Regions from separate parts of the Paraburkholderia largidicola genome, predicted to be linked through region 1. Evidence: predicted binding sites of a transcription regulator. Region 1 holds the regulator's gene; the other holds the start of a gene.
The links. The regulator HrcA, encoded in region 1, represses chaperone genes, less so after heat shock. The targets are predictions, from matches to a motif close to TTAGCACTCNNNNNNNNNGAGTGCTAA.
Positions count from the first base shown of each region.

Region 2: rpoH (RNA polymerase sigma factor RpoH) is a predicted target of HrcA. The motif match lies at 5,877-5,903, and genes of this name have one in related genera.

Region 1 is NZ_AP023174.1:3,027,442-3,037,541, reverse strand. It holds gene glnE (bifunctional [glutamate--ammonia ligase]-adenylyl-L-tyrosine phosphorylase/[glutamate--ammonia-ligase] adenylyltransferase) at 1-1,990, shown strand, start outside; gene recN (DNA repair protein RecN) at 2,052-3,719, opposite strand; gene PPGU16_RS13440 (NAD kinase) at 3,808-4,710, opposite strand; gene PPGU16_RS13435 (hypothetical protein) at 4,718-4,993, opposite strand; gene hrcA (heat-inducible transcriptional repressor HrcA) at 4,992-6,011, shown strand; gene hemH (ferrochelatase) at 6,162-7,232, shown strand; gene PPGU16_RS13420 (RNA-binding S4 domain-containing protein) at 7,307-7,714, shown strand; gene grpE (nucleotide exchange factor GrpE) at 8,196-8,798, shown strand; gene PPGU16_RS13410 (thioredoxin family protein) at 8,816-9,232, shown strand; gene dnaK (molecular chaperone DnaK) at 9,436-10,100, shown strand, end outside.
Region 2 is NZ_AP023174.1:374,722-384,821, forward strand. It holds gene nagE (N-acetylglucosamine-specific PTS transporter subunit IIBC) at 1-1,297, shown strand, start outside; gene cydX (cytochrome bd-I oxidase subunit CydX) at 1,369-1,488, opposite strand; gene cydB (cytochrome d ubiquinol oxidase subunit II) at 1,516-2,652, opposite strand; gene PPGU16_RS01665 (cytochrome ubiquinol oxidase subunit I) at 2,720-4,309, opposite strand; gene cydP (cytochrome oxidase putative small subunit CydP) at 4,299-4,571, opposite strand; gene rpoH (RNA polymerase sigma factor RpoH) at 4,887-5,822, opposite strand; gene PPGU16_RS01680 (acyloxyacyl hydrolase) at 6,175-6,738, shown strand; gene PPGU16_RS01685 (nuclear transport factor 2 family protein) at 6,784-7,167, shown strand; gene leuA (2-isopropylmalate synthase) at 7,319-8,977, opposite strand; gene ybiB (DNA-binding protein YbiB) at 9,490-10,100, opposite strand, start outside.

The DNA of each region.
Region 1 (10,100 bases):
CTACCGGCGCTATCTGGACTTCGGCGTGATCAGCGCGATCCGTTCGCTGCATCTGCAGATTCGCCAGGAGGCGCAGCGGCGCGCGTCGATGCGCCCCGACAAGGCGGATGACATCAAGCTCGGCCGCGGCGGCATCCGCGAAATCGAATTCAGCGCGCAGGTGTTCCAGCTGATACGCGGCGGCCAGGACGCGGGCTTTCGCGTGCGCCCGACGCTCGTCGTGCTGCGCCACGCGGCGGCGCGCGGACTCATTTCGCCGGGCGTGTGCGCGGATCTGACGAGCGCGTATCTGTTTCTGCGCGACCTCGAACACCGTCTGCAGTATCGAAACGACGCGCAAACCCACGCAATGCCCGTCGATCCGACCGAGCGCGCGCATCTCGCCAAGGCGATGGGTTTCGACGATTACGCGTCGCTGATGACGAAGCTCGAAGCGCATCGCGAACTGGTCGAGCAGCAGTTCGACCAGATATTCGCCGACAAGGTGAGCGGCCAGGGTGGCTGCGGCGCGCGCGAAGACGGCGCGGCTGTGTGGGTCTGGAGCAGCGCGCTCGCCGACGACAGCGCCGACGAGGCGCTCGCCGCGCGGCTCGTCGAGCTCGGCATCGATCATCCGGCGGAGTTGCTGACGCGGCTGAAGGCTGTGTGGCAGTCGTCGCGCTACGCGGGGCTTGCGGAGCGCAGCCGCCAGCGCTTCGACATCGTTGCGCAGCGCGCGCTCGAAGCTGCGCACACGCTGGAGCCGGCCGAGCGGCGCGGCGATATTCTCGCGCGCCTGTTCGATCTGCTCGAAGCCATCGGGCGGCGCGGCGCCTATCTGGCGCTGCTGACTGAATATCCGCAGGCGCTGCATCGCGTGCTGTCGGTGCTGGGCGCGTCGCGCTGGGCGGCCGGCTACCTGATCCGACATCCACAGCTGCTCGACGAACTGCTCGACGATGAAGCCATGGCGAGCCCGTTTGACTGGCCGGAGTTCAAGCGCACGTTGCGCACGCGCCTCGCAGCCGCCGATGGCGTCGAGCAGCAGATGGATCTGCTGCGTCACGCGCATCAGGCCGAGGTGTTCCGTATTTTGCTGATCGATCTGGCGGGAAAACTGAGCGTCGAGCACGTCAGCGACCGCTTGTCCGAACTCGCGGATGCCGTGCTCGACGTGACCATCGAGGCCGTCTGGAACCAGTTGGCCAAGCGCCATCGCGCGGTGCCGCGCTTTGCGATCATCGCGTACGGCAAGCTGGGCGGAAAGGAGCTTGGCTACGCGTCGGACCTCGACCTGATCTTCCTGTACGACGATTCCGACGACAACGCGTCGGACATCTACGCCACCTTCACGCGCCGCCTGATCACGTGGCTCACGACGGCGACGGGCGCGGGCACGCTGTTCGACGTCGACTTGCGGCTGCGTCCGAACGGCGAATCGGGCCTGCTCGTGACCGATCTCGACGCATTCCGCCGTTATCAACTGCGCGAGGGCGACGCCGCCAACACCGCGTGGGTCTGGGAGCACCAGGCGCTGACGCGCGCCCGTTACTGCGCGGGCGATCCCGCCGTCGGCGCGCAGTTCGAGGCGATCCGCGAACAGGTGCTGACGACGCCGCGCGAAGCCGCGTCGCTCGCCGCCGAGATCGTCGACATGCGCCGGCGCGTCGAGGAAGGCCATCCGAACCGCACCGAGCTGTTCGATCTGAAGCACGACCGTGGCGGCATGGTCGACATCGAGTTCACCGTGCAGTACTGGGTGCTGCTGCACGCGGCGCGCGATCCCGAACTGATCCGCAATACCGGCAACATCGCGCTGCTGCGCGAGGTGTCGCGCTTCGGGCTGATGAGCGGCGAAGAAGCCGATACCGTGGGCGCGGCGTATCGAACGTATCGGAAGCTGCAGCACAAGCTGCGGCTCGACGGCATGGAGAAGGCTCGCGTCGAGCCACACGCCGTCGGGAACGAACGCGAGGCCGTGCTACGGCTTTGGCGGCGGGTGTTCGGATGACTGGATGACGTTGCGAGGCGGCGCGGAGCGTTAAGTTTCGCGCCGCGCCGTGACGGGCGCTTTACGCCGTCGTGAGCATTTCCTTCGCGTGCTTGCGTGTGGTGGCCGTGATTTCCAGACCACCCAGCATGCGCGCGACTTCTTCGATTCGGCTCGTCTTGTCCAGCGACGTCACCGTGCTGACCGTGCCGTTCTTGCCCTTGCTGCTCTTCGCGACCTGAAAGTGGTGATCGCCGCGCGCCGCGACTTGCGGCAGGTGCGTCACGCATAGCACCTGGCGCTGCTCGCCGAGCTGGTGCAACAGACGCCCGACCACTTCCGCGACACCGCCGCCGATGCCCGTGTCCACTTCGTCGAAGATCAGCGTCGGCGTCGGGCTGGCCGCGCTCGCGATCACCGAAAGCGCAAGACTGATACGCGCGAGTTCGCCGCCTGAGGCGACCTTTGCCAGCGGCCGCAACGGCACGCCCGCGTGGCCTGCGACGCGGAATTCGACCTGCTCCATCCCATGCGCGCCGCCGTCGGGCAGCGGTACGAGCGCGACTTCGAAGCTGCCGCCCGCCATCGACAGTTCCTGCATGCCCGTTGTCACCGCGGCGCCCAGCGCCTTCGCGGCTTTCGCACGCGCCTTTGACAGGACTTTTGCGTCGGCGATATACGCGTCTTTCGCCTTTGCCTCGGCGGCGCGCAGCGCGTCAAGGTCGGCGGCGGCGTCGAGCTTTGCGAGCTGCTCGCGGCGCTCTTCATGTTCCTGCGGCAGGTTTTCCGGTTGCAGCCGGAATTTGCGTGCCGCCGAATGCAGCGCGTCGAGGCGCTTTTCGACCTGGGCGAGCCGGTCGGGATCGAGCTCCAGCCGCTGCGCATAGTGGCTCAACGAATACGCGGCTTCCTGCAACTGGATTTCAGCGGGTTCGAGCGCAGCGAGGGCGTCGTTCAGCGCCGGATCGATCTCCGCGAGATCGCGCACCTTCGAGATGACGGACGACAGATGACCGAGCATCGCTTCGTCCGATTCGGACAGCGCCGACAGCGCGCCTTGCACGCCATCGATCAGATTCGCCGAATGCGACAGCCTCCGGTGCTCGACGTTGACCTCTTCCCACTCGCCGGGCTGCGGCGAGAGCTTGTCGAGTTCCGCGAGTTGCCACGCAAGACGTTCGCGTTCGAGTTGCAGTTCGCGGTCCTTGCTCTGCGCGGTCTCGACGGCCTGCGCCGCGTCGCGCCAGGTGCGCCACGCGCGGGTCACAGTGGCCTTCGTGTCGAGCAGTCCGGCGTGCGTGTCGAACAGTTCGCGCTGCGCATCGGGCCGCATCAACAGTTGATGTGCGTGCTGGCCGTGAATATCGACGAGCATTTCGCCGACTTCGCGCAGTTGTGTGAGAGTTGCCGCCGTACCGTTGATGAACGCGCGCGAGCGGCCGTTGCCATCCACCACGCGACGCAGCATCACGGTGTTGCCGTGCTCCGTCTCGTCGGCGGCGAGCGCCTGTTCGTCGAGCCATGCGTCGACGAGCGGATGCGTGTCGAACTCGGCGGTGATATCCGCGCGCGCCTCGCCGTTGCGCACGACGCTCGCGTCGGCGCGGGCGCCGAGCGCCAGCGCCAGCGCGTCGATGAGAATGGATTTGCCGGCACCCGTTTCGCCGGAAAAGACTGTGAAGCCGCTGTCGAATTCAAGGTCGAGCGCGGCGACGATGACGAAGTCGCGTATCGAGAGGTGGCGGAGCATGGCTCGTCTGTGTGGCGTGGCTGGCGTGAGTTGGTGTGGTGTGTTGTCGTTACGCTCGGGCTTGTCAGCAGGCGGCGCCGGGGAGAATTCAGTCGCGTGGATCGTCTTCGTGCGACGGATACTCGTTCCAGTGCAGCTTCTTGCGCAGCGTCGCGTAATAGCTGTAGCCGACAGGATGCAGGAAAGGCACCGTGTGGCGCGAGCGGCGCACGTCGATCGTGTCGTTCAGTTCGAGCGCGGTGAACGACTGCATGTCGAAGTTCACGTTGACATCGCGGCCCGAGATGATCTGAATACTGACCTTGGAGTCGTCCGGGATCACGATAGGCCGGTTCGACAGCGCGTGCGGCGCGATCGGCACGAGCACGAGGCCTTGCAGCTGCGGATGCAGAATCGGCCCTTGCGACGACAGCGCATAAGCCGTCGAACCCGTCGGCGTCGCGACGATCAGCCCGTCCGAGCGCTGGTTGTACATGAAGCGGCCATCTACCGACACGCGCAGTTCCGCCATGCCCGAAAAGCCCGAACGGTTCACCACGACGTCGTTGAAGGCGAGCGCATGGTAGATGGGCTGGCCGTCGCGCATGATCCGCGATTCGAGCAGTGTGCGCTCTTCGCGCTCGAAGGTGCCCGACAACATCTGCGGAATGATCTCGCGCATGTCGGTGATCGGGATGTCGGTGATGAAGCCCAGCCGCCCGTGGTTGATGCCGATCAGCGGCGTCCTGTACGGCGCCAGTTGGCGGCCGATGCCCAGCATCGTTCCGTCGCCGCCGAGCACGATGGCTACGTCCGCGCGCGCGCCGATCTCCGCCGGGCGCAGCGCGGGCCATTGCGACGCGCCGATTTCCTGCGCGGTTTCCGCCTCGAACACGACGTCGAAGCCGAGCTTCCCGATGCACGCGGCGAGCGCGGTCAGCGGTTCCCCGATGCCCGGCGTATTGCTGCGCCCGACGAGCGCAACGGTCTTGAACTGGCTGTTAGCTTGCATGCCGGCATTACACCATAGGTGCGACCTGAAAAGAACCGTCGAAGGCGGCGCCACGCCCGTCGGGGCTGACGCGCGACGGCCGCGCGATGCCAGCCAGCCTTCGCCCGATTATCGTTAGAATGGTGAAGTCCTCATGACAGACGTGACGACTGTCTGGATCCATGCGAAGCGGCTTGTGCGCGGGCGGGGTGCCGCGCAGGGCGCGCACGGCTGTCAAGCCGCCGCGCCGCGTGCCGCCGCGCGCTCGCCGCCATGCGGTGGTTACGCTAAAATTTTTCGCCATGCTAGATCCTCGCGCACAAACCCTCCTGAAAACGCTGATCGAGCGATATATCGCCGAAGGTCAGCCGGTCGGCTCGCGCACGCTCTCGCGGTACTCCGGGCTCGAACTCAGCCCGGCGACGATCCGCAACGTGATGTCCGATCTGGAGGAGCTGGGGCTCGTCATCAGTCCGCATACGTCGGCGGGACGCATTCCCACGCCGCGAGGCTACCGGCTTTTCGTCGACACCATGCTCACCGTCGAGTCGGCCGCCGACGAAGACGCCGTGATGCGCGCGGTGAAGACCACGCTGCAACCGGGCGAGCCGCAGAAGGTGGTCGCAGCGGCCGCCAGCGTGCTGTCCAATCTGTCGCAGTTCGCGGGTGTGATCCTCACGCCGCGCCGGAGCCATGTGTTCAAGCAGATCGAATTTCTGCGTCTGTCCGACAAGCGCATTCTGCTGATCATCGTGACGCCGGAAGGCGACGTGCAGAACCGCATCATGGCGACGCAGCGCGATTTCTCGCCGTCGCAGCTCACGGAAGCCTCCAATTACATCAACGCGCACTTCGCGGGCCTGTCGTTCGACGAGGTGCGCCTGCGTCTGCGCGAAGAAATCGACGAACTGCGCGGCGACATGACCACGCTGATGCACGCGGCCGTTACCGCAAGCACGGACGTCACGGATACGGGCGAAACCGTGCTGATTTCCGGCGAGCGCAATCTGCTCGAAGTGGCCGACCTTTCGTCGGACATGGCGCGGCTGCGCAAGCTGTTCGATGTATTCGATCAAAAGACGAGTCTCCTTCAGTTGCTCGACGTCTCGAGCCACGCGCAAGGCGTGCAGATTTTCATTGGCGGCGAGTCGAACCTCGTCCCCATCGAGGAAATGAGCGTGGTGACCGCGCCGTACGAAGTGAACGGCAAGATCGTCGGCACGCTCGGCGTGATCGGCCCGACGCGCATGGCCTACAACCGCGTGATTCCCATCGTCGACATCACTGCGCGCCTGCTTTCGATGACGCTCAGCCAGGGGTAACGTCGAGCCCGGCATGGTGTACATCATGCGCGGCGTTTTTCGCCGTGCCAATTGGCCGAACGGCCAGGTATCGGCGGCAGACCGCGCCGCTATAATGGGCTTCCTGATTCATTACGTGCCGCGCGCTTGCACGGCTCTTTCCCTTTGCCTATGCGCTTCGACCTCGAGCGGCCCTCGCAGAATGCTGCGGCACATCGTGTCGCCGTGTTGCTGATCAATCTCGGTACGCCCGATGCGCCGACGCCTCGCGCCGTGCGGCGCTATCTCGCGCAGTTTCTGTCCGATCCGCGCGTGGTCGAGATTCCGTCGTTCGTGTGGCAAATCATCCTGCGTCTGTTGATCCTGCCGTTTCGCGGCGTGGCCTCGGCGAAGAAATACGCGGCCGTCTGGATGCCTGAAGGCTCGCCGCTGCGCGTGCATACGGAAAAGCAGGTGGAAGGGCTGCGGCATCTGCTGCACCTGAACGACTACACGGTGATCGTCGACTACGCGATGCGTTACGGCACGCCCGGCATTCCCGCCATGCTCAACCAGCTGAAGCTGGCGGGCGCCGAGCGCATCCTGTTGATGCCGATGTACCCGCAGTATTCGTCGTCGACCACGGCCACGGCATTCGACGACGCATTCGCCGCGCTCAGGCGGATGCGCAACCAGCCGGAGATCCGCACCGTGCGCCAGTACGCGGATCATCCCGCTTATATATCGGCGCTCGCGGCGCAGGTGAACCATTACTGGCATGCGCATGGACGGCCGGACTTTGCGGCGGGCGACAAGCTGGTGCTGAGCTTTCACGGCGTGCCCAAGCGCACGCTCGATCTGGGCGACCCGTATCACGAGCAATGCCAGCAGACGGCGTCGCTGCTGATGCATGCGCTTGGGCTCACGACGGTGGAATGTCGCGTGACGTTTCAGTCGCGCTTCGGCAAGGCCGAATGGCTGCAGCCTTATACGGCGCCGACGCTCAAGGAACTGGGCGCGGCGGGCGTGCATCGCGCGGACGTGTTCTGTCCGGGCTTTACGGCAGATTGCCTGGAGACGATCGAGGAAATCGGCATGGAAGTGCGCGACGAATTCGTGCACGCGGGCGGGAAAGTTTTTCACGCCATTCCCTGCCTGAACGCGTCGCCCGCGTGGATCGCGGCGCTCGGCGAGATCGTCGCGCAGCATCTGCAAGGCTGGCCGGTGCAGGTGAGCGCGCCGCAAAGCGCGTCCGTCGCCTGAGTTTTTCGTGTCCGGCATGCAATCTGCATTCGTAGATCGGCTTATGGCGTCTGGAAACGCCTGAAGAAGGACTGATGAACTACAAGATTTCTACCGAACCGGGCGCTCGCTTGCGCATCGACAAATGGCTGTGGGCGGCGCGCTTCTTCAAGACGCGCTCGCTGGCAACCGATGCCGTCGAGAAGGGCCGGGTGCGGATCGGCGGCGCGACGGTGAAGCCGGCCAAGGATGTGCGGGTCGGCGATCTGGTCGAGATCGAGATCGAACGGATTGTCTGGCAGATTCAGGTGCTCGGCGTCTGCGACGTGCGCGGGCCAGCGAGCGTCGCGCAGACGCTTTATGCGGAAACCGAAGAGGGCAGGCAGAAGCGCCAGCAGGAGAACGAGCGGCGCAAGACCTATCGCGAGCCGGCCGCCGAATTGCATGGGCGGCCGACCAAGCGCGACCGGCGTGTCATCGACAAATTTTCGCGTGAGGGTTGAACAACTGTTCCATCGTCGCATGAACGCCACCATATTCCGTGGTGTGTTCATTGACGACGCCGGACATGCAGATGGTCGTGGTGCCTGCGATGAGTACCAATGCGACCACCGATATAGCGAAGGTCAGTTTCACGGTACTCCCCCATGGAGATTGCAAGCGGAAACGGGCGATTCAGCTGGTAGTAAGCCGTACGTCAGATTAGGGTTAACGTGCCTTTTCGGACGCTTTAGTTGAGTTTAGGACACTCGCGCAGCGCGCTCAATCTCAATATGATGTCGCGCTCGAATTGCTTGTTACGCCGCATTTCCGGGCCCCTGCAAGGTGCAAAAAGCATCGGCGGGAGCCTTGAAATACGGCGTGCGCACCCTTACTTGCACCGTTGATGCGCGGCCGGCATGTTGTATCGGCACCACGCCCATCGGGCGAGTCCCGTTAAACTGCCGCCGTTTCTTGGCCATATCTAATTTGAATTTCAGCGACATGGAAAACACGCAAGAGAATCCGACGAGCCAGAATCCCACGCCCGCCGACGAAGCCGCGCGCCAGGCCGCAGAGGCCGCATCGGGCGAGCCGCAGGCTCAGGCGCAACAGCCGGAAACGGCTACCGGCGAACCGCAAGCCGAAACGTCCGGCGCAGAAGCCGCGCTGGCCGAAACGCAGGCTAAGCTGGCCGAAATGCAGGAAAACTTCCTGCGCGCCAAAGCGGAGACGGAGAACGTGCGCCGCCGCGGGCAGGAAGACGTCGCGAAGGCGCACAAGTTCGCCATCGAAAGCTTTGCCGAACATCTGCTGCCCGTCGTCGACAGCCTGGAAGCTGCCGTCACGCACTCCTCCGACGATCTCGTGAAGGTGCGTGAAGGCGTCGAGCTGACGCTGCGCCAGCTGACGGGCGCGCTGGAGAAGGGCAAGGTTGTTGCTCTGAATCCCGTTGGCGAGAAGTTCGACCCGCATCGCCACCAGGCCATTTCGATGGTCCCGGCCGATCAGGAGCCGAACACCGTGGTCGCCGTGCTGCAAAAGGGTTATGTGATCGCCGACCGCGTGCTGCGTCCGGCGCTGGTCACGGTCGCGGCGCCGAAATAAGCGACGTTCGCACTGTCATGGCCGGTATTCCCGTCGACAGCACCGCGTTCGCGGCTTTCGACATGGAGGAACTCACTGCCAATACCTTCGACGCCGGCATCCAGTCGGCGGGCGACGATCTGGCCGTGGTGTTCTTCTGGGGGCTGGACTGCTTCAACTGCGAAATCGCGAAGAAGGCGATGCTTGCGCAGCCGGACGCGATCCGCGCGCTCGGGCTGCGCTGGTTTCACAGCAACGTGTACGAGCATCGCGAACTGGGCCGGCGCTTCCTGCTGCATGGCGTGCCGACATGGTTCTTCTTTCACCGCGGTAAGCGTCTCGGGCGAGCGACGGGTTGGCATGGACTGGCGCAATTCGAAGCGGCCGTCGCCGGCGCGCGTGAGAAAATCCGCGCGGCCGGATTTGGGGCGGCGGGTGTGGCCGGCCCGGGGTAAGGGCGGCTGTCGCTTGGTCGGCAGATTCAACCGGCCACCAGACCGATTGAAAAAATTTAATGACCGCATCGCATTAAGGGTCTTGAAAACGAGGCGGCTGCACTTATGTTGAGTGCAGGATGAAATTCAGGGGCGGGACGCCCGGTGGCCGGAAGGGTCAGCCAGCGATGCCCGCAGCGATCAAAGTCAGGAGATTAGTAAAAATGGGCAAAATCATCGGCATCGACCTCGGCACCACCAATTCGTGCGTGGCGCTGATGGAAGGCAATCAGGTCAAGGTGATCGAGAACTCGGAAGGTGCGCGCACCACGCCGTCGATCATCGCTTACATGGACGACAACGAAGTCCTCGTCGGCGCGCCCGCCAAGCGTCAATCGGTTACCAACCCGAAGAACACGCTGTACGCGGTCAAGCGCCTGATCGGCCGCCGCTTCGAAGAAAAAGAAGTGCAGAAGGACATCGGCCTGATGCCCTACAAGATCGTCAAGCACGACAACGGCGACGCCTGGGTCGAAGCGCACGGGCAAAAGCTCGCGCCGTCTCAGATTTCCGCTGAAGTGCTGCGCAAGATGAAGAAGACGGCCGAAGACTATCTCGGCGAGACGGTCACGGAAGCCGTCATCACGGTTCCGGCGTACTTCAACGACAGCCAGCGTCAGGCCACCAAAGACGCGGGCCGCATCGCCGGTCTGGACGTGAAGCGGATCATCAACGAACCGACGGCGGCTGCGCTGGCGTTCGGTCTGGACAAGGCTGAAAAGGGCGACCGCAAGATCGCGGTGTTCGACCTGGGCGGCGGCACGTTCGACATCTCGATCATCGAAATCGCAGACGTCGACGGTGAAATGCAGTTCGAAGTGCTGTCGAC
Region 2 (10,100 bases), 1.1 Mb from region 1:
GCCCGTTCAGGCGGCCATCGACGCAGCCGGCCACTGGCTGACGACGGCAGGCGCAGTCGGCGCGTTCGTGTTCGGCTTGCTGAACCGTCTGCTGCTGGTGACGGGTCTGCATCACATCCTGAACTCGCTCGCGTGGTTCGTGTTCGGCTCGTTCACGCCGCCGGGCGGCGCTGCTGTCACGGGCGACCTGCACCGCTTCTTCGCAGGCGACCCGACGGCGGGCACGTTCATGACGGGCTTCTTCCCGGTCATGATGTTCGGTTTGCCCGCAGCGTGTCTGGCGATGTTCCATGAAGCACCGAAGGAGCGCCGCGCGCTGGTCGGCGGCCTGTTGTTCTCGATGGCGCTGACGTCGTTCCTGACGGGCGTGACGGAGCCGATCGAATTTAGCTTCATGTTCCTCGCGCCTGTGCTGTACGCGATCCACGCGGTGCTGACGGGTCTGTCGCTTGCGATCTGCTCGGCGCTCGGCATCAAGCTCGGCTTCACGTTCTCGGCGGGCGCGATCGACTACGTGCTGAACTACGGTCTGTCGACAAAGGGCTGGGAAGCGATTCCCATCGGCATCGCGTATTCGATCGTCTACTACGGTCTGTTCCGCTTCTTCATCCGCAAGTTCAACATGGCGACGCCGGGCCGCGAGCAGGAAACGCCGGAAGTGGCCAACGAGTCGTATGCGTCGGCCGGCTATGTGGCGCCTGTCGAAGGCGCGGCGGCTGCGTCGGGCACGCGTGCACAGCGTTACATCGCTGCGCTGGGCGGCGCGGCGAATCTGTCGGTGGTCGATGCTTGCACGACGCGTCTGCGTCTGTCGGTGGTGGATTCGGAGAAGGTGTCGGAGAACGAGCTGAAGTCGATCGGCGCGCGTGGCGTGTTGAAGCGCGGCGGCGGCAACGTGCAGGTGATCATCGGACCGGAAGCGGACATGATCGCCGATGAAATCCGCACGACGATCGCGAGCGGCGGTGCGGCTGCTGCTGTTTCGCCTGCCCCTGTATCGGCCAAGCCGGCTGCTGTCGCTGCGGCGCCCGCTGCTGCGACGGGCAACGGCCCACTCGATCCGGACCCGCTGCGTTGGCTCGCCGTGTTCGGTGGCGCGACCAATGTCGTGTCGCTGGAAGCCGTCGCGGCGACGCGTCTGCGTATCGTCGTGCGCGATCCGTCGGCTGTCGATCGCCAGCGTCTCGACACGCTGAGCATAGCGTGGGTATCGACGGATACGTTCCACATCGTTGTCGGTGACGATGCGCAGCGCTACGCGCAGCAACTGTCGACGCGCCTGACGGCAACGGCCTGACCTTCGTCACGGCCTGAGCTCTTGGCAAAGAAAATCGGCGCCCCGCGGGGCGCCGATTTTCGTTTACCCGCTTACCGTTTGTCCGGATCGGCGTCCGGCTCGACGGCGTTGTTCGCTTCGAGCCACATCACATTGATGATGCCAAGCGCGAGTGCAAGCCCGATACCGAGAATCCAGCTGAAGTACCACATGGTTCGCTCCCTCTTGCGCGTGGTGTATCAGTACATCGAATGATGGTTCTGTTCGATCGCGTCGGCCGTGACCTTGCCGCGCATCACGCGATACACCCAGCTCGTGTAGATGAGTATCAGCGGCAGAAAGATGATCACCGCGATCAGCATGATCTGCAGCGTCATCTGGCTCGACGTCGAATCCCAGACGGTGAGGCTGCTGCGTCCGTCGAGCGACGACGGCATGATGAACGGAAACATCGAAAAGCCCGCCGTCAGGATCACGCCGATCACCATCAGCGACGTCGACAGAAAGGCGCTGCGCTCGAAGCGCGAGCTTGCCAGCAGGAGCGCGAGCACGCCGCCGACAACACCCGCGACGGGCGCCGCGACCATCCACGGATACGTCGCGTAGTTGGTGAGCCACAGGCCCGGCGCACCGATCACGTTTTTCAGCAGCGGATTCGCGACGGTATCGAACGGCGCGGGCTCGGTGATCTGATAGCCGCCGATCAGCGTCGCGACCAGCACGCCGCCGATCAGAAACAGCGCGACCGCGACCAGCGACGCAATGCGCAGCGCAACCGACGCGCGCCGCGCGACGACGCCGTCCGCCTTCATCTTGACGAACGCCGCGCCGTGCGCGACCAGCATCGCTACGCTCACCACGCCGCACAGCAGCGCGAACGGATTGAGCAGTTCGAAGAAGCTGCCGTGATAGGTGACGCGCAGATCCTGATCGAACTGGAACGGCACGCCTTGCAGCAGATTGCCGAACGCGACGCCGAACACCAGCGCCGGCACGAAGCCGCCGACGAACAGCGCCCAGTCCCACGCGGTGCGCCAGCGCGGGTCGTCGCGCTTGCCGCGATAGTCGAAGCCGACCGGGCGGAAGAACAGCGCGAACAGCACGAGCAGCATCGCGAAGTAAAAGCCCGAGAAGGATGCGGCATACACCAGCGGCCACGCGGCGAACATCGCGCCGCCTGCGGTGATCAGCCAGACCTGGTTGCCTTCCCACGTCGCGCCGACCGTGTTCACGACGACGCGCCGCTCCGCGTCCGTCTTGCCGATGAACGGCAGCAGGATCGCTGCGCCCATGTCGAAGCCGTCGGTGAGCGCGAAGCCGATCAGCAGCACACCGACGAGCACCCACCAGATCACTTTGAGGGTTGCGTAGTCCATAGCGATGTTTCCTCGTGTTTTCGTGCGACGGCAAGGGTGTTGCTGTCGATACCGCTGTCGAACCCGCTCATGCCGCCGTGTTCGCGCCGACGGCAGGCTTCGCGGTTTGCTCGTGGTGATAGCGTCCCGTATGCAGCGACGAAGGCCCAAGCCGCGCGTACTTGAACATCAGCGTGATCTCGATGATGAAGAGCGCGGTGTAGAACACGACGAAGCCCGCGAGGCTTAGATACAGATCGCCTGCCGTCAGGCTCGACGCCGACAGCGAAGTCGGCAGGATGCCCGCGATGGTCCACGGCTGGCGCCCGACTTCCGCGACGATCCAGCCGAATTCCGCCGCGAGCCACGGCAGCGGAATCGCCCACACGGCCCAGCGCAGGAACCAGCGGCGGCTGCCGCGCAGCAGCGAGCGTTGCGCGCAGAAGAAGAACGCGAGCACGAAGGTCGCGAGGAACAGGATGCCGAGGCCGACCATCAGCCGGAACGACCAGAACACGGGCAGCACGGGCGGCACGGTTTTCTTCGCGGCCTGTTTGATCTGCTCGGCGGAGGCGTCGGTGACGTTGGGGGTGAACTGCTTGAGCAACAGGCCGTAGCCGAGGTCCCGCTTGTGCTGGTCGAAGGCGGCGTGCGTTGCGTCGCTCGCGTCGCCTTGCTTGATCTTCTGCAGCGCGTCGTACGCGAGCATGCCGTTGCGGATGCGCGTCTCGTTGCGCGCCATCAGTTCTTTCAGGCCGACCACAGGTTCGTCGAGCGAACGTGTCGCGATGATGCCAAGCGCGTACGGCACGCGCAACGCGTAATCCGTGCGTTCTTCCTGCTGGCTCGGAATGCCGACAATCGTAAATGGCGCGGGCGGGGGCGCGGTCTCCCATTCGGATTCGATCGCAGCGAGTTTCATCTGCTGCACTTCGCCTGTGGTGTAGCCCGATTCGTCGCCGAGCACGATCACGCACAAGGTGGACGCCAGACCGAAGCCTGCCGCCACGGCGAACGAGCGCAGCGCGAAGTCGATGTCGCGGCGCTTGAGCAGATACCACGACGACAACCCGAGCACGAACATCGACGCCGTCACATAGCCCGCCGACACCGTATGCACGAACTTCACCTGCGCGACAGGATTGAAGATCACGGCGAAGATACTCGACAACTCCATGCGCATCGTTTCGTAGTTGAACTCGGCGCCGACCGGGTTGTTCATCCAGCCGTTCGCAATCAGGATCCACAGCGCGGACAGGTTCGAGCCGAGCGCGACGAGAAACGTGACCATCAGATGCTGGATGCGTGACAGCCGGTTCCAGCCGAAGAAGAACAGCCCGACGAAGGTCGACTCCAGAAAGAACGCCATCAGCCCTTCGACGGCCAGCGGCACGCCGAAAATATCGCCGACATAGTGCGAGTAGTACGACCAGTTGGTGCCGAACTGGAACTCCAGCGTGAGGCCCGTGGTGACGCCCATCGCGAAGTTGATGCCGAACAGCTTGCCCCAGAACTGCGTCATGTCCTTGTAGATCGGTTTGCCCGTCATCACGTAGACGCTTTCCATGATGACCAGCAGCCACGACAGCCCGAGCGTCAGCGGCACGAACAGGAAGTGATACAGCGCGGTGACGGCGAATTGCAGGCGAGAGAGATCGACGACGTCGCTAGCGGGCATGGTTGAGACCTCGAGTCGAAGGCGGCGGTGAGGCGGACGCCGGCACCGACAGCAGCGCCTGGGCGACCTGAGCAGGCGGGAGCGACATGTTTTGCGCCTGCGGATGATTGAAGAACGCGAACTTGAGCGCGAACAGAAGCGCGAATTTGATCGCGAGCACGATCAGGATGTCGCGCGCAAAGGTCGGACCGCGAGCCCACGCGACGATGCGGCTGGCGAGCGTGCGGCGTGTGGCATTCCTGTGATTGAGCGTGATGGCCATGTTCGATCCGCAACGACATCGCGCCGGGTGACCCGGCCAGACCCAGTGCGCATTACCTCGCGGCACTGGCGCGTGCATAACCATTGTAGGAACGGCCTGTCGGACGGGCCCGCGTCATCGTGTCGCGCGGCGCGTCCGGCTTTATCACTAATAAGTCACGCTCTGCGCGAGGTCAAGGCAATGTCTCGACAATGACGCGTATCTGCGCAATATTTGACGACGCGCAATAAAAAACCCTGCCTTCTTGCGAAGGGCAGGGTTCTGTCAGAAACGCGTGTGGCCAGTGACTGGCGCGCGCCCGCTGCTTCTCTGAGGTTACGCGTACTCGGCCAGCGCGGTGCGCATCTTCTTCATCGCACTGGTTTCGATCTGGCGAATCCGCTCGGCCGATACACCGAACTCGTCGGCCAGTTCGTGCAGCGTCGAACCGCCCGAGCCGTCGTCTTCCACCTGCAGCCAGCGTGCTTCGATGATGCGTCGGCTGCGCGGATCGAGCGACTCCAGCGCGCTCGCGATGCCGTCGCTCTGCAGACGGTCACGTTGACGCGCGGCCAGCACGGCCGTCGGCTCGCTGTGCGAGTCGGCGAGATAGGCGATCGGCGCGAACGCTTCTTCGCCGTCTTCGACCTGGCCTTCGAGCGCGATATCGCCGCCCGACAGCCGCGTTTCCATCTCGGCCACTTCCTCGCGCTTCACGTTCAGTTCTTTCGCCAGGCCCTCGATCTCGTCCGGCGTGAACGACTGCAACCCTTGCTTGTGACTGCGCAGGTTGAAGAACAGCTTGCGTTGCGCCTTGGTCGTCGCCACTTTCACCATGCGCCAGTTGCGCAGGATGTACTCGTGGATTTCGGCCTTGATCCAGTGCATTGCATAAGACACGAGGCGCACGTTCTGCGTCGGGTCGAAGCGCTTTACGGCCTTCATCAGGCCGATGTTGCCTTCCTGGATCAGGTCGGCGTGCGGCAGGCCATAGCCGAGGTAATTACGCGCGATCGACACGACCAGTCGCAAGTGCGACAGGACCAGCTTGCGCGCCGAGTCGAGATTGTTCTGCTCGCGGTACTCGGTGGCGTACTGGCGCTCTTCTGCCGGCGTCAGCATCGGAATCCGGTTTACGGCCTGGATGTAGGCGTCGATGTTGCCCAGCTGGCCGGGCAGAAGAGAAGCGTGCGAGAGCGCCAGTGCACCTGCCGGAGCGGCCTTAGCCGACGACGGGCTCAGAGTACTCGGAAGGGTCAGTGTGTTGCTCACGTAGCAAACTCCTTTATTCAGACAAATGTCCGCCAAAGCGGACCACGATGGATGTTAGCACTCTCATTTCCCGAGTGCTAATACTTAGAAGCCATAGGGGCATGCAAGTTCCCTCTTTCCTATCGAAAATGCACGTTCAATAGCATCGTACCTCATCTGCGGGTTTGGTACCGAACGCTTAGCATTCCTCGGCGGCAGCAAGATTCTGCAATCGTGGGTAAGATTTTTTCGGAAACAGAAGCAGTGATTTGCGAGTTTTCAGTTGTTATTAAAGGGTCCGATAGTTGCTTCTGTCTCTAGAATGTCGCGGCAACGATGTCCCTTGCTAAACCCCGCATCCGGTGGACGCACGATGGAAAAAAAGAACAACGCTTCGTTTAATCTGGCACTCAAATGTGCTGTCGCTGCAGCGCTTCTCTGCGCGTCGGGCTTGGCCTCGGCGGACCAGTTCGGCGTTCAGATTGCGGGCGGTCTCGCCGATCACCACGTACGCAAACTCGACCTAGGCTTCGTCTGGGACCCCAATCTGACCTGGTGGGAAATCGGCGGCTGGCATTTCGCGCTGGTCGGCGAGGCGCATGCCGCGTGGTGGCACACGGACGAAGGCAACGTTCACGACAATATCGGCGAATTCGGCGTCACGCCGGTCGTGCGGTTCATCAAAAGCTCGGGGGCGATCCGCCCGTTCATCGAGGCGGGTGTCGGAGTGCGGATTTTGACCCATCCGCGCATCTCGTCGGACTACACGCTCAGTACCGCCTTCCAGTTCGCCGATATGGTGGGCGTCGGCGCGCAATTCGGCTCGCATCAGCAGTACCAGTTTGGCTACCGCTTTCAGCACGTCTCCAATGCAAGTATCAAAGAGCCGAATCCTGGTATAAATTTCCAGCAGATTTACGTGCAGTACAACTTCTGACGACCGCTGCCGGTATCGGCGCCGTCGTCGATAGGGGCGAACGCGATGCCGGCAAAAGTGATCGAAGCGATTCGCGGGCTTGAGCGCGATCGCTTTCGGGCGATGGTGGAAGGAAACGGACAGCGGCTCGACGCGCTGCTGTCGGACAACGTCATTTACGTCCACACGAACGGCAAGCGCGAGTCGAAGCAGCAGTTCATCGACGCCATCACGGCCGGGCGCCGCCGCTATCGCCAGATCGAGGTGCAGTCGCAGGACGTGCTGCCTGTCGGACGCGAGACCTGCGTCGTCACCGGGCGCGCGCTGATCGAGATGGAAGCGAATAGCGGCGCGCTGCTCTTTCCGATCGCTTACATGGCGATTCAGGCCCAGGAAGACGGCAAATGGCAGCTGATCGCGTGGCAGGCGACGCGTTGCGCAATCGAGTGACGCGGATCGCGCCTTCACTCTTCGTCTGACGGTAGCCGCCTCGTGAGCGGTCCGTGCGCGCGGGCGATGGTTGAATCGCCCGCGTTTGCGCTTCTGCGGTCTTCCTGTTCGCTTCGTCCTGCCCCGTTTGCCGTTACGTGACGTCTTGCCGTTACGCCGCGACGCGGCGGTCGACAGCCGCCCAACCGGCGCGATTGACGCCGCTGACGACGGCATCGACGACGGCCGTCATCTCGTCTTCCGCTACGCCTATGCCGTGACGCATCGGCTGCTCGCCGACGCGGCTGGCGACGAATACCACTGTGCGGCCGTCGGTGGTGCGCGCGGTCTCGAACGACGTGATTTCGATGGTTTGCTTCGAAGCCCCGGCCATTTCCTGCGCAACCGCCTTCGCATACGCTTCGTGGCCATCGACGCTCGCTGCCGCCGTCGCGGGAACGGCGATCTCGCGCTTGTTCCAGCGCACCGTCGATCCGTTCACGCGCTGCGCCGGGCCGTCCGCCTCGAAGTATTCGCGGGCAAAGAGCGCGCAGATTGCGTCGCCCGTCACTTCCTCGCCCGACTGATCCGCCACCGATTGCACTGCGTGGCTGAATTCGATCTGCACCCGCCGTGGCAGCGCGAAGCCCATGCCGCGCTCGACCAGATACGTCGCGCCGCCCTTGCCGGACTGGCTGTTCACGCGAATCACGGCGTCGTAGCTGCGGCCGACGTCGGCGGGATCGATGGGCAGATACGGCACTTCCCAGACGGCGTCCGGCTTTTGCTGCGCGAAGCCCTTGCGGATCGCGTCCTGATGCGAGCCGGAGAACGCCGTGTAGACGAGATCGCCTGCATACGGATGACGCGGGTGCACAGGAATCTGGTTGCAGCGCTCGACCACGCGACGCACGGCGTCGATGTCCGAGAAATCGAGGCCGGGGTCGATACCCTGCGTGTAGAGGTTCATCGCGAGGGTCACGATATCGACGTTGCCCGTGCGCTCGCCATTGCCGAACAAACATCCTTCGATACGGTCCGCGCCCGCCATCAGCGCGAGTTCCGCGGCGGCGACGGCCGTGCCGCGATCGTTATGCGGATGCACGGACAACACGATGCTGTCGCGATAGCCGAGATTGCGGTCCATCCACTCGATCTGGTCGGCGTACACGTTCGGCGTCGCGGCTTCGACCGTAGCGGGCAGGTTCACGATCATCTTGTGATCGCGCGTCGGACGCCACGTCTGCGCGACGGCGTCGCAGACTTCGCGCGCGAACGGCAACTCGGTCATGCTGAAGGTTTCGGGCGAATACTGGTAAGTCCAGTGCGTCTGCGGACGGGCGTCGGCATGCTCGCGAATGATGCGGGTGCCTTCCACTGCGAGCGCCTTCACCTGTTCCTGCGACAGCCCGAACACGATCTTGCGGAACGACGGCGCGATCGCGTTGTAGAGATGGACGATCGCGCGCGGCACACCTTCGAGCGCCTCGAACGTGCGCGCAATCAGGTCGGCGCGCGACTGCACGAGCACTTCGATGGTCACGTCGTCGGGAATGCGTTTTTCGTCGATCAGCTTGCGGACGAAATCGAAGTCGGTTTGCGACGCCGACGGAAAACCGACTTCGATCTCCTTGAAACCGATCGCCACAAGCATCTCGAAGAACTCGGTCTTCTGAGCGATGCTCATCGGCTCGATCAGCGACTGGTTGCCGTCGCGCAAATCAGTGCTCATCCAGATCGGCGCGCGCTCGATCGTGCGGGTGGGCCACTTGCGGCCGGTCAAACGGACGGTGGGGAAAGGGCGGTACTTCTCGGCAGGGTTGCGCAACATGTTGAGGCCTCGTTCGATTCGTCTAGTCGTGTGCTGGGTGAGGTGGCGTCGAGCGGCTGGCGGGCTGCCACAGATGCACGTCCCGCGAGCCGGGCGCTAGCGGGAGCAACGAACGGGCGCGAACAAACAGCGTCATCGGAACGATGACGAAAGCAATGAACGGAACGGAAGCCCATGCAACGTGCATTTGACCCTCGCGATTCGTCCGATGGATAACGGACGAACACAGGCGACTACAGGTTTTGAAGGAACTACGGACTGGGGTGAAACAGGAACTGCTCTGGAGGACCGCCGCGAGTCGCTGTGGCGACTGCGTACGGCGCTACGTCTTGCTTAGGCTAGACGTAGCGATAGGGGCCGCGCTAGGCGGCCGAGGGTAATTCGGAGGGTGTTCGGAATGGAACGCATCTTTACAAGATAAGCGAGGCGGCAGTGGCCTGTCAACCCGCTATTTGCTGCGATGCGTTCGCGAGAGCGTTCGCCGAGGCAAGCCGGACGGCTGTCGGCCCTTGTCAGGCGGCCTTCTGCGCGATCTCGACGATCAGCTCGACCTGGCGCGTGATCGCGGCCGGCACGGGCGCTTCGCCGTTCAGCACGGCGGCGATCCACGCCGCCGTGGTCGGCGCGTCGCGGCCTTCGGGCAAGTCGACCTCGGGCGCATCCGGCGACGAGCGCTCGGCCGAGATGCGTGTCTCGCAGATGCCGTCATGCAGCCAGTCGATCTGAACCTGGCGGCGCGTGTCGGCGACGGCCTCGCCTTCGGTGCCGCGCGCGAGCAGCGCGCCGCCGACCGCCATGGCGGGATGCGAGACGAACAGCTGAGTCAGGCTTTCGCGATAAGGCGGATGCGTGTAGTTCACGAGCCGCAACCCCGCCGGCGCGAAAGGCTGCAGAATCTTCACGAGCGTGTGCGTCGAATTGCGCACACCCATTCTTCGACGCAGCGATAGCAGCCGCGCCAGCTTCGGCGCGAGTGTTCCGATGGGCGCGAACGCGAGCCGCTGATTGGCGAGGCTCGTTTCGATATCCGCGTGCGTCTGCGCGGGCGCGAGGTTCAGATGCGCAAAGATTTCGGCGCTCGTCACGCGGCCCGGATCTTCCGTCACCCCGTGCACCAGCACCG